DNA from 2 places in the Ruegeria jejuensis genome. Region 1 is predicted to be linked to the other one. Evidence: riboswitches for the same ligand, from Rfam matches in the RefSeq annotation. Region 1 holds a riboswitch; the other holds the start of a gene.

Region 1 (5,244 bases):
GCCAGCGCCTGCGCAACAATCGCATCATCCTGAGCGCCCCAGCCCCGCAACGCCGACAGCCAGGGGGTGCGGCCCAATTCGACCGCATCGCGTACGGTGATGCGGTCGGCAGTGTCGGCATGTTGCTCAACCAGCGCCAATCTTTGCGCGATCTCGCGCTGGCGCATCCCGGCCATGCTCTGGCCACCCAGATGCACGGAACCTCTGGAGGGCGTGCGGATGCCCGCAAGCATACGCAGCAAAGTGGATTTGCCCGACCCGTTTGGCCCGATCAGCCCCAGCTTTTCGCCTTCGTTCACGGTCAAGGAAATATCGCTGACGATGGGTTTCCCGCGCGTCTCCCAGCCGAGGTTTTGGCACGACAGGATCATGGCGACGTTCTCCCGCCGATCAGGATCAGGGCAAACACGGGCGCGCCGACCAGGGCGGTGACGACCCCGATAGGCAAAACCTGTCCGGGGATGATCATGCGTGAGATGACATCCGCGAAGATAAGGAAGACGGCTCCGGCGAGCGCCGAGGCGGGCACCAACCGGCCATGCCGGTGGCCGACCACAAAGCGCATGGCGTGCGGGATCACAAGGCCGACAAAGCCGATGGCCCCGACAACTGAAACCATGGCGGCGGTTACCAGCGCGGCGATACCGATCAGGGTCAGTTGCACGCGCTTCACAGCGATACCCAGCGAGGCGGCGCTGTCTGCACCAAAGGTGAACGCATCCAGAGCGCGGGTGTTCCACAGGCAGGCCACGATGCCAAACATTGCAGCGGGCAGCGCGCTGGCAACGTCAGGCCAGCGCACACCGGACATATTGCCCAGCAACCAGAACATGATGGCGCGGGCCTGTTCCGCATTGGCGGATTTGGTGATCAGAAAGGCGGTCAATGCGTTGAACATTTGCGACCCGGCGATCCCGGCCAAAACGATGACCCCCGCCGCGCGCAGGCCGACACCGCCGCCCGCAGCATGGGCGAGCAGCGCGACAAAAGCGAAGGCCAGCAGGGAACCCATGAACGCGCCTGCAGACAGCGAGATCAGCCCGCCGCCCAGCCCCAGCACGGTGACGGCGACGGCTCCGGTTGAGGCCCCCGCCGAGATGCCCAGAAGATAGGGATCGGCCAGCGCATTGCGCAGCAGCGCCTGCAAGATCACGCCGGACAGGGCCAGCCCCGCGCCGCAGCAGGCGGCCACAACCGCGCGCGACATGCGGTAATTCCAGATGATGCCCTCGTCGATCTTGTCGACGGGATAGCCCGCATCAAACAGTTTGTTGGCCAGCACCTTCAGTACCACGCCGGGTGGAATACTGGTTTCCCCCAAAGCGGCCCCGAACAACAGCGCGGCCAGAAGCACCGGGGGCACGACCAGCCCCCAGTGCCACAGCGACCGGCGCGCAAGTGGCCGATCAATTGCCGTCATTGGGTCAGACCAAAAGCAGGCAGTTCATCCGCGATCTGCTCCAATGCATAGATGGCGCGGACGGTCGGGCTCATGGCATGGGCGTCGATGGTGATGATCCGGCCTTCCTTGACGGCGGTCATTTCCTTGGCGACCGGGTCGCTCATAAGGAATGCGCGCTTTTTCTCGACGTCGTCCGCCGGGAAACGGCGGCGGTCCATTTCGGCAATCACAATGAAGGTCGGATCAGCCTTGGCGATGGTTTCCCAGCCCACAAGCGGCCATTCCTCGCCCGAGGTAACCACATTATCGACACCCAGCTTGTCCATCATGTAAGCAGGAACGCCCTGCTGACCGGCGACATAAGGGTCTGACTCCATATCCGCCGACGAGAACCAGAACAGCGCCGAGGACCCCTCTGGCAGGTTCAGGCCTGCGGCCTTGGCGATGGCCTGTTCCTCGCGGGTTTTCAGATCGTCTACCAGCGCGGCACCCGCATCCTGAGCATCATAGATTTCGGCAAGCTGTTCGATGCTGGTGTACAATTGCTGGGTCGAGAACAGTTCCGACCGTGTGCCATCGACCCCAACCGAGTTATCCTTGGCCGCGCAATCGGTGGGCATCACATAGGTGGGCACGTTCACATCGTGAAACATCTCGCGCGTGGCGACGATCCCTTCGGCTCCCACATGCCATTCATACATGACTGTGACCAGTTGGGGTTTCTTGCCAACGACGCTTTCAAAGCTGGGATCATTATCGGCCAGACGTTCGATCTTGTCGTTGATCTCTTTGAACTCGGGCAGGACCGGGTTGAACCAGACCGAGGTGCCCGAGAGTTTGTCCTGCTGGCCCAGCAGATACAGGATTTCGGTCGTGGACTGCCCGATGGTCACGGTGCTGTCGGGTGCCTTGTCGAAGGTCAGCGTGTGGCCGCAATTCTCAATGGTCAGCGGATAGCTGGTCTTATCCGCAAAGGCCGGTGCGCTCAGCACAGCGGCCAGCGCGGTCAGGGTGATGAATTTGGATGTCATTGTCTTGGCTCCGGTAAATCCGATGCCGGGGTTTGAAAACAGAAAGAAAAAGGCCAGCAACCGGGCAGGCAAGTGCACTAATCCATGCACGGCACAAAGGTGTCAGTCGCATCACGATCCTTTCCCGAGCAACCCCGCCCGGTGGTTCAGGTTTACGTCGGCAGGTCTCCTGACTGACGGATCTTAGCTGGCCCTGACCTTCCCAGACCGTTTGGCCCAGTGGTATGTTCAGAGCTGGCTCACCGCCTACAGTTGCGGGGGCAGTTTCGGTTCATATGGGTCTGACCCATATGGCGAATTCCCTGTTAGGTCCGAATGGACACCGACAAACCGCGCATGACATCTCAGGGCTGTATCGTCAAGATTCGAAATCATCCAAAGATGGTCAGTCGTCAATTCTGCTAGCGCAACGCTGCCCCTTTTGGCACGCCGCAACGAAGCTTTTGGGCCCTTGTTGAGCGACAAGTATCGGCGGATCGTCAGCTATGCAACTTGGCAAGGCCTAAACCGCTTCTTGTCGGCTTAGGTCTTACGGCCCGGGCAGCGCCAATAAGCACAAGATACATCAAACCCAAGATCGCATCAGAGGGTCAATTACCAGCGATTCTGCCACTTGAGCTTGCTGATACGTTATACTATCACAGGTAAATCTGAACCAGATTCTGTGTGAAATCGTGGCGCTTTCCCCTTGCCTGTCCATTGACCGATTAACGGTTTCTCTGAATGGGCAATCGATCCTGAACGGTATCGATCTTGTGCTTGAACCGGGTCAGCGGGTTGCCCTGCTGGGCCAATCCGGATCCGGCAAGTCCATGACGGCACGGGCCGCTCTGGGCCTGCTTCCGCCGCAGGCCGAGATCACCGGGCGGATCGACGTTGGCGGTGTTGATGTCACCCGCACGCCGGCCCTCTCGCGGCCCGCATCAGCACGGCCGGCGATGGTGATGCAGGATACGCAGGCGGCGCTCAACCCGTTGACAACCATCGGTTATCAGCTTGAACAACCGCTGCGAAAATCAGGTTTGGGTGCCGCGGACGCGCGCCGAGCAAGCATCGACCTTCTGGCGCGGGTCGGCATGCCCGAGCCTGAGCAGATCGCGCGGCGGTGTTCTCCCGAATTGTCGGGCGGTCAGCGACAGCGGGTTTGTATTGCGATGGCCGTCGCCTGCAAGGCTCAGACAATCATCGGGGACGAACCCACCTCGGCGCTGGATGTGGTGACGCAGGCTCAGATCCTGAGGCTTTTGCGCGACGTCACCCAAGCCCCCGGCGGGCCGGGCCTGTTGCTGATTACCCATGACCTTCACGCAGCCGCGCATCTATGTGACCGCGCCCTTGTCATCGAGGCAGGGCGCATCGTCGAGGACGCACCGATGCAACGGCTCGTGACCGATCCTCAGCACGCGCATACGCGTGAGTTGATCGCCTCAGCCAGAAACTGCGGCATCGCCTGCGAGAGGTTGTACGGATGACCTTCCTGTCGATAGGTAACCTGTCGCTTGCGTATCCGGCGCCGCGCGGGTTTTGGCGTAAGACACCGCCGGCGCCCGCGCTGCACGAAGTCTCCTTCGATCTCGACGCAGGCGACCGAGTCGGTCTGGTTGGCGTGTCCGGCTCTGGAAAGTCCAGCCTGCTGCGATGCCTTCTTGCGCTTGAAGCCCCGCAGGCCGGGCAGATCTTTTGTGACGGGCGCGCCGTCCTGCCAGGTTCAGTCGCGTCGCTGCGCTGGTATCGGCGCATGGTGCAGTATATTCCGCAGGATCCGGCGGGATCGCTGGAGCCGCGCATGACGGTCTTACAACTCGTGACCGAACCGTTGCTGCGCCTGCATATCGACCGGAACCCCGAACAACTCGCAAAACAGGCGCTCGCCAGCATTGGCCTGGATCACCGTTTCCTTTCGCGCCGACCGGGCGAGTTGTCTGGCGGGCAGGCGCAACGCGTAGCGATTGCCCGTGCCATTGCGATGCGCCCTGTATTCCTGCTGGCGGACGAGCCGGTCAGTGGGCTGGATATGACCATCCGCGCCCAGGTGGCGCGCGTGCTGAAAGACCTTTCCACAGATCAAGGCACAGGCTTCCTTATGGTGTCACATGACATCTCCATTTTGGCTGAACTGTGCCAGCGGATACTGGTCATGCAAGAGGGCCGCATAGTCGAAGATCGACCCACCCGCGACCTGCTGCGCGACCCGCACCACCCGCATACGCAAGAATTGTTAAACGCCGCACCGCCGATGATCGCCGCGGCATAAGAAAGGACCCCCAATGAAATCTACCCTTCTAAGCGCCGCGCTCGTCGGCCTGAGCCTCGCAGGCGCTGCGCATGCCGAAGACCCGCGCATCGGTGTCGCAATGCTGCAACCGCCGCGCTCGGGGTTGAGCCCGTTATCCGACGACGCCTTCAAGTTGTCCCGCTGGTCCACTGCGGAAACACTGATCCGCCTGAACGCCGACGGTGAACCGCAGCCCTTGCTGGCAACCGAATGGAGCCGAATTGACGATCATACGTGGCGGTTTGTGATCAGGTCCGGCGTCAAGTTTCACGATGGCACCGATCTGACCCCGGAGCAGGTCGCAGCCGCGTTGTTGGCGGCAACGCAGGCCGCGCCCAAGCCGCGCATTCTTGATGGGGTCGAGATGGCGGTTGAGGTCGATGGCAATGCCGTGATCGTTCGCACCGAGGCCGTCGATCCTTTGGTACCCAATCGTCTCTCCAGCCCGCAGCTCGCGATTCTGGCTGAAAAAGCCTATGGCGAAAAAGGTGTCGTGACACCGACCGGAGCAGGGACCGGCCCGTTTGTTCTGACGG
Region 2 (5,244 bases), on a different contig from region 1:
CTCACGCACCGCGCTCATTCTGGTCGGCCCGGCTTTGGCAGGCGAAGGCTTTGACGAAAGCTGCCTTTACTCCAAGACCTATGACCGCCGCTACCGACCGCAAAGCGCCGAAAGCCCGTGGTCCAGCTGGAGCCACGGGGATGACTGAGGCGATGACAAACCCTCCCGGCCTGCTGATCTCGGCGCCCTCATCGGGGACCGGCAAGACCACGGTGATGCTGGGACTGCTCAGGGCGCTGGCCGAAGACGGTCTGGCAGTGCAGCCGTTCAAGAGCGGGCCGGATTATATCGACCCGGCCTTTCATCTGGCGGCGGCGAAACGCGCGTCTTTAAACCTCGATACATGGGCAATGGACGAGACGCTGCTGGGCGGCATCGCGGCGCAGGTGGCGGGGGCCGACATAGTGGTGGCCGAAGGCTCCATGGGGTTGTTCGACGGGGTGGCAAAGCCCGGAGAGACCGGCCACGGCACCAGCGCCGAGACCGCGTTGCGTATGGGCTGGCCGGTTGTGCTGGTGCTGGATGTGGGCGGTCAGGCGCAATCGGCGGCGGCCACGGCGCTGGGATTTCGGATGTATAACCCGGACCTGCCCTTTGCCGGTGTGATCCTGAACCGCTGCGCCAGCCCGCGCCACGAACGTCTGACGCGGCTGGGCATGGAGCGCGCGGGCCTGCCGGTTCTGGGCGTGCTGCCGCGCCGGGGCGACCTGACGCTGCCCGAACGGCATCTGGGTCTGATCCAGGCAGTGGAGCATCCCGACCTGGAAAGCGCCATCGCGGGCTATGCGGCGTTTTTGCGCGAACATGTCGATCTGGAGGCGATCAAGGGGGCCGCGTCTTCCTCAAGCCCCAAGGGGCCATCGTCAGCCGCGCTGCCGCGTCCTCCGGCGCAACGGATCGCCTTGGCCCGCGATGCTGCGTTTTCCTTCACCTACCCGCATCTGCTGGAAGGATGGCGTGCGGCAGGGGCGGAGATTCTGCCATTCTCGCCGTTGGGTGACGAGGCCCCGGCAACAGATGCCGATCTGGTCTGGTTGCCCGGCGGCTACCCGGAACTGCATGCGGGCAGGCTTGCGGGGGCGCAGATCTATCTGACCGGCCTGCGCAGACATGCCGAAACCAAACCGGTACACGGCGAGTGCGGGGGCTACATGGCATTGGGTGAGGCGCTGATCGACAAGGAGGGCAACCGACACGAGATGGCGGGGTTGCTCGGGCTGGTGACCTCTTATGAGAAGCGCAAGTTCAATCTTGGCTACCGCAAGGCCACTCTGACCGCGCCAATGCCCGGTTTTGAAGCCGGAGCCGTCTTACGCGGGCATGAGTTCCACTATTCCTCGATTGTCGAACAGCCCGATGCGCCGCTGGCCCGCGTGGTCGATGCCGAAGGTGTGGAAGGCCCGCAAACCGGGTCGCTGCGCGGCAATGTGACGGGCACATTCTTTCACCTGATCGCCGAGGCGCGCTCATGAGCGGGTTTGTGTCTTTTGTCGGTTCCGGCCCCGGTGACCCCGAGCTGCTGACCCTCAAGGCGGTGGACCGGCTGCAACAGGCCGACGCGGTTCTGTTCGACGACCTAAGCAGCGGCCCGATCCTGAGCCATGCGCGCGAGGAGGCCGATCTGGTGGGGGTGGGCAAGCGGGCCGGTCGCCCCTCGCCCAAACAGGACCATGTGAGCCGCCTGCTGGTGGAGTATGCGCAGACCGGCGCCCGCGTCGTGCGACTGAAATCCGGCGATGGCGGCATGTTCGGACGCTTGGAGGAAGAGCTGGTGGCCCTGCGCGAGGCCGGGATCGGATACGAAATCATCCCCGGCATTCCATCCGCCTGCGCGGCAGCGGCAGCGGCGGGCATCCCGTTGACCCGGCGTTTGACCGCCCGGCGGGTCCAATTCGTCACCGGCCATGATGTGAGCGGCAAGCTGCCCGAAGATCTGAATCTATCCGCACTGGCCGACCCGATGGCCACCACGGTGATTTTCATGGGCAAGCGTACCTTTCCGCTACTGGTCGAAGCGCTGCACGCGAACGGCCTGCCACTGGACACGCCTGCATTGCTGGCTGAATCCGTCTCGACCCCGGATCAGGCGCTGCATCGGACGACGATGGGGGCGTTATCGGAAAAACTCGCCGCTGAAATCGGCACCGCGCCAGCGTTAATCCTTTATGGGCCGCTCGCCGACGAATGAATGCCGCTTTTGGGGTTGACGCAATTGGGGCTGGCAAGACAAGAGTGCGGTTACGGTGCTCGGGCCGCAAGGCCCGGGGAAAAGGGAATGGGGTGCAAATCCCCGACTGCCCCCGCAACTGTAATCGGGAAGCAAGCGTGGCAATCGCCACTGGCATATCGCCGGGAAGGCCCTCGCTTGTGACGATCCGTGAGTCAGGAAACCTGCCGTGATTGGAAACAGCCGGACAACCGGCACGCGTATCCGCCGGGGATGGCGGGAAGGAGACAGTAAATGCATATCGAACCGGGCGTCGTGCATGGCGCAAAAATGATTTTCGCCTACGGTACAGCAGCCGCTGCCGCTGGGTATTCTCTGAAACTGATCGCAGACGATCTGAAAGAACGCGCCGCGACCTCGTTCATTGCGCGCTCCATCGCCGCCACGCTGAGCGTCTTTATCTTCTTCGAGGTGCTGCCGCATTTCCCGGTCGGTATCTCTGAGGTCCACTTCATTCTGGGCACCACATTGCTGCTGATTCTGGGCGTCGCGCCCGCTGCGGTTGGTCTGGCCGCTGGCCTGGCCATTCAGGGCCTGCTCTTCGCGCCTAGCGACGTGCCGATGTATTTCGTGAACATTACCACATTGCTGGTGCCGCTCTTTGGTATCCATGCGCTGGCCAAGCGCGCGCTGCCGAAGAACGTCGCCTATGTCGATCTGGGCTACACGGATGTTCTGAAGCTCTCGGCAGCCTATCAGGGCGGCGTGATCGCCTGGGTCGCCTTCTGGGCCTTCTACGGTCAGGGATTCGGCGCCGAGAACATGGCCGCCGTTGGCAGCTTTGGTCTGGCCTATATGCTGGTCGTGCTGATCGAGCCGGTCTTTGACCTTGCGGTTCTGGCCGGTGCCAAGTCGCTGAAGGGTATGAAGGGTTCCGGCCTGGTGACCCCGCGCCTCTATCACGCGGCCTGATCCAATCTAATCTGCAAAGGATGGCTCCGGCTCGACACAGGCCGGAGCCATTGTCTGTTATGCAAGAGCTTTTCCTGATCGGCATCGGCACTGGCAACCCGGATCACGTGACCCGCGAGGGCGCGCGCGCGATCTGTGACGCGGATCTGATCCTGATCCCGCGCAAAGGAAGCGGCAAAGAGGATCTGGCTGGGCTGCGCGAGCAGATCATCAATGATCTAAGCGCCACACCGCCGCCGCTGGCCCATTTCGACATCCCCAAACGTCGGGCGGATGACGGTTATCTGCAAGGGGTCGAGGAATGGCATGACGCCATCGCGCGGCGCTGGCAGGAGGCCATCGCGCGCCACAAGGACGCAAAGCGCGTCGCTCTGCTGATCTGGGGGGATCCCTCGCTCTATGACAGTTCGCTGCGCATCGCGGATCGGCTGGACCCGAAACCGGCAATCCGGGTCATTCCCGGCATCACCGCCATTCAGGCGCTGACCGCCGCCCACGCAATCCCGATCAACGAGTTGGGCGCGCCCTATATCGTCACAACCGGACGCCGCATCCGCGACGAGGGTTGGCCCGATCCGGTCACCTCTGTCGCCGTCATGCTGGACGGTGAATGCTCGTTTCAATCACTCGATCCCGACCGCTATGACATCTGGTGGGGCGCGTTTGTCGGGATGCAGGAACAGATTCTGATCCATGGCCCGCTGCATGAGGTGTCCCGGCAGATCATCGACACCCGCGCCGCAGCCCGCGCCGAGCATAGCTGGATCATGGATATCTATCTGCTGCGCAAGCGCACGGGCTGAGCCGGAGGTCCGATCCACGGAATTGTGATTCCGCCCGCCCCCGTAACATGGCATCAAGGCGAGACAGATCGGGAGAATGCCATGCTCAGAATCGCTTGTCTTGTTGTCGCGCTGGGGGCAGCCACCATAGCTCATGCAAAAGATATGGCTGCGCGCGAGGGATGGGCGGTGCTGCCGACCGGCAAATCCTACGACCAGCTTGTCGATGATGTAAAAGCTGCGGTGAAAGAGAACGGGCTGATCGTCGTGACCCAGGCCGGGCCAACCAAGGCGGCAGCGTCGCGCGGCATCACCATACCCGGAAATCGCGTCATTGGGGTCTTCAATAACGATTTTGCGGTGCGCGTCCTGAACACCTCGACCGCGGCGATGATCGAAGCGCCGATCCGGCTCTATGTGACCGAAAATGCGGACGGGACGGCCACGCTGTCCTACAAAACACCGTCCTTTGTCTTTGCTCCCTATGCAGAGGGTGGCAGCGAATTGCAGGCCATCGGACAAGAGCTGGATGGCCGCTTTGACACCATCGCCAAGTCTGCTGCGACGTCACAGTGACGTGATTCCACTTGCCTCCGGGCGCGCAACGCGCAATCTCCGCTCAAAGTTTGTTCGGAGACCCCTCGATGCAGAACCAGACCATTCGCGCCGCTGACCTTCTGGCCCGCAGGCTTTACGAGGCGGGATGCCGCCACGCGTTTGGGATGCCGGGGGGCGAAGTGCTGACGCTGGTCGATGCGCTGGAAAAGGCCGGGATCACCTTCCATCTGGCCAAGCACGAGAATGCGGCGGGCTTCATGGGCGAGGCGGTACATCACCGAGACGGCGCGCCTGCCATCCTGCTTGCCACACTGGGGCCAGGCGCGATGAATGGGATCAACGTGGTCGCCAACGCGCAGCAGGACCGGGTGCCGATGATCGTGCTGACCGGCTGCGTCGATGCCGATGAGGCGCTGACCTACACTCATCAGGTGATGGACCACCAGGAGGTGTTCCGCCCGATCACCAAGGGCACGTTCCGGATGACCGCCAAAGGCGCCGATACCGTGGCCGACAAGGCGGTGTCGCTGGCAATGCAACAGCGCTGCGGCCCGGTCCATATCGACGTGCCGATCTCGGTCGCTGATGCGCAGGTCACCCCCTCGCGCCTGCGCCGCCTTGCGCCCGCAGCCCCGGTTGCTCCCTGCGGCACCGAGGTGGAACAGGCGCGCAAATGGCTGACGAGCAGCGAGCGGCCCATCGCGATCATCGGGCTGGATGTGCTTTATGACGGGTCTGCCTGCGTGACCCGTGCCTTTCTGGAAC

The links. A riboswitch is a leader RNA that binds a small molecule or an ion and turns the genes downstream of it on or off. The one in region 1 is predicted to bind cobalamin.
Region 2: it holds a riboswitch for cobalamin, as region 1 does, so the genes downstream of both, AB1E34_RS15675 (energy-coupling factor ABC transporter permease) here and AB1E34_RS19295 (ABC transporter substrate-binding protein) in region 1, are expected to answer to the same signal.

What each region holds. Positions count from the first base shown of each region.
Region 1 is NZ_JBGRUO010000019.1:60,215-65,458, forward strand. It holds gene AB1E34_RS19285 (ABC transporter ATP-binding protein) at 1-371, opposite strand, end outside; gene AB1E34_RS19290 (FecCD family ABC transporter permease) at 368-1,420, opposite strand; gene AB1E34_RS19295 (ABC transporter substrate-binding protein) at 1,417-2,433, opposite strand; cobalamin riboswitch at 2,576-2,775, opposite strand; gene AB1E34_RS19300 (ATP-binding cassette domain-containing protein) at 3,108-3,905, shown strand; gene AB1E34_RS19305 (ABC transporter ATP-binding protein) at 3,902-4,687, shown strand; gene AB1E34_RS19310 (ABC transporter substrate-binding protein) at 4,701-5,244, shown strand, end outside.
Region 2 is NZ_JBGRUO010000013.1:91,984-97,227, reverse strand. It holds gene cobM (precorrin-4 C(11)-methyltransferase) at 1-148, shown strand, start outside; gene AB1E34_RS15685 (cobyrinic acid a,c-diamide synthase CobB) at 141-1,472, shown strand; gene cobA (uroporphyrinogen-III C-methyltransferase) at 1,469-2,188, shown strand; cobalamin riboswitch at 2,225-2,413, shown strand; gene AB1E34_RS15675 (energy-coupling factor ABC transporter permease) at 2,462-3,139, shown strand; gene cobF (precorrin-6A synthase (deacetylating)) at 3,199-3,942, shown strand; gene AB1E34_RS15665 (DUF302 domain-containing protein) at 4,024-4,497, shown strand; gene AB1E34_RS15660 (thiamine pyrophosphate-binding protein) at 4,566-5,244, shown strand, end outside.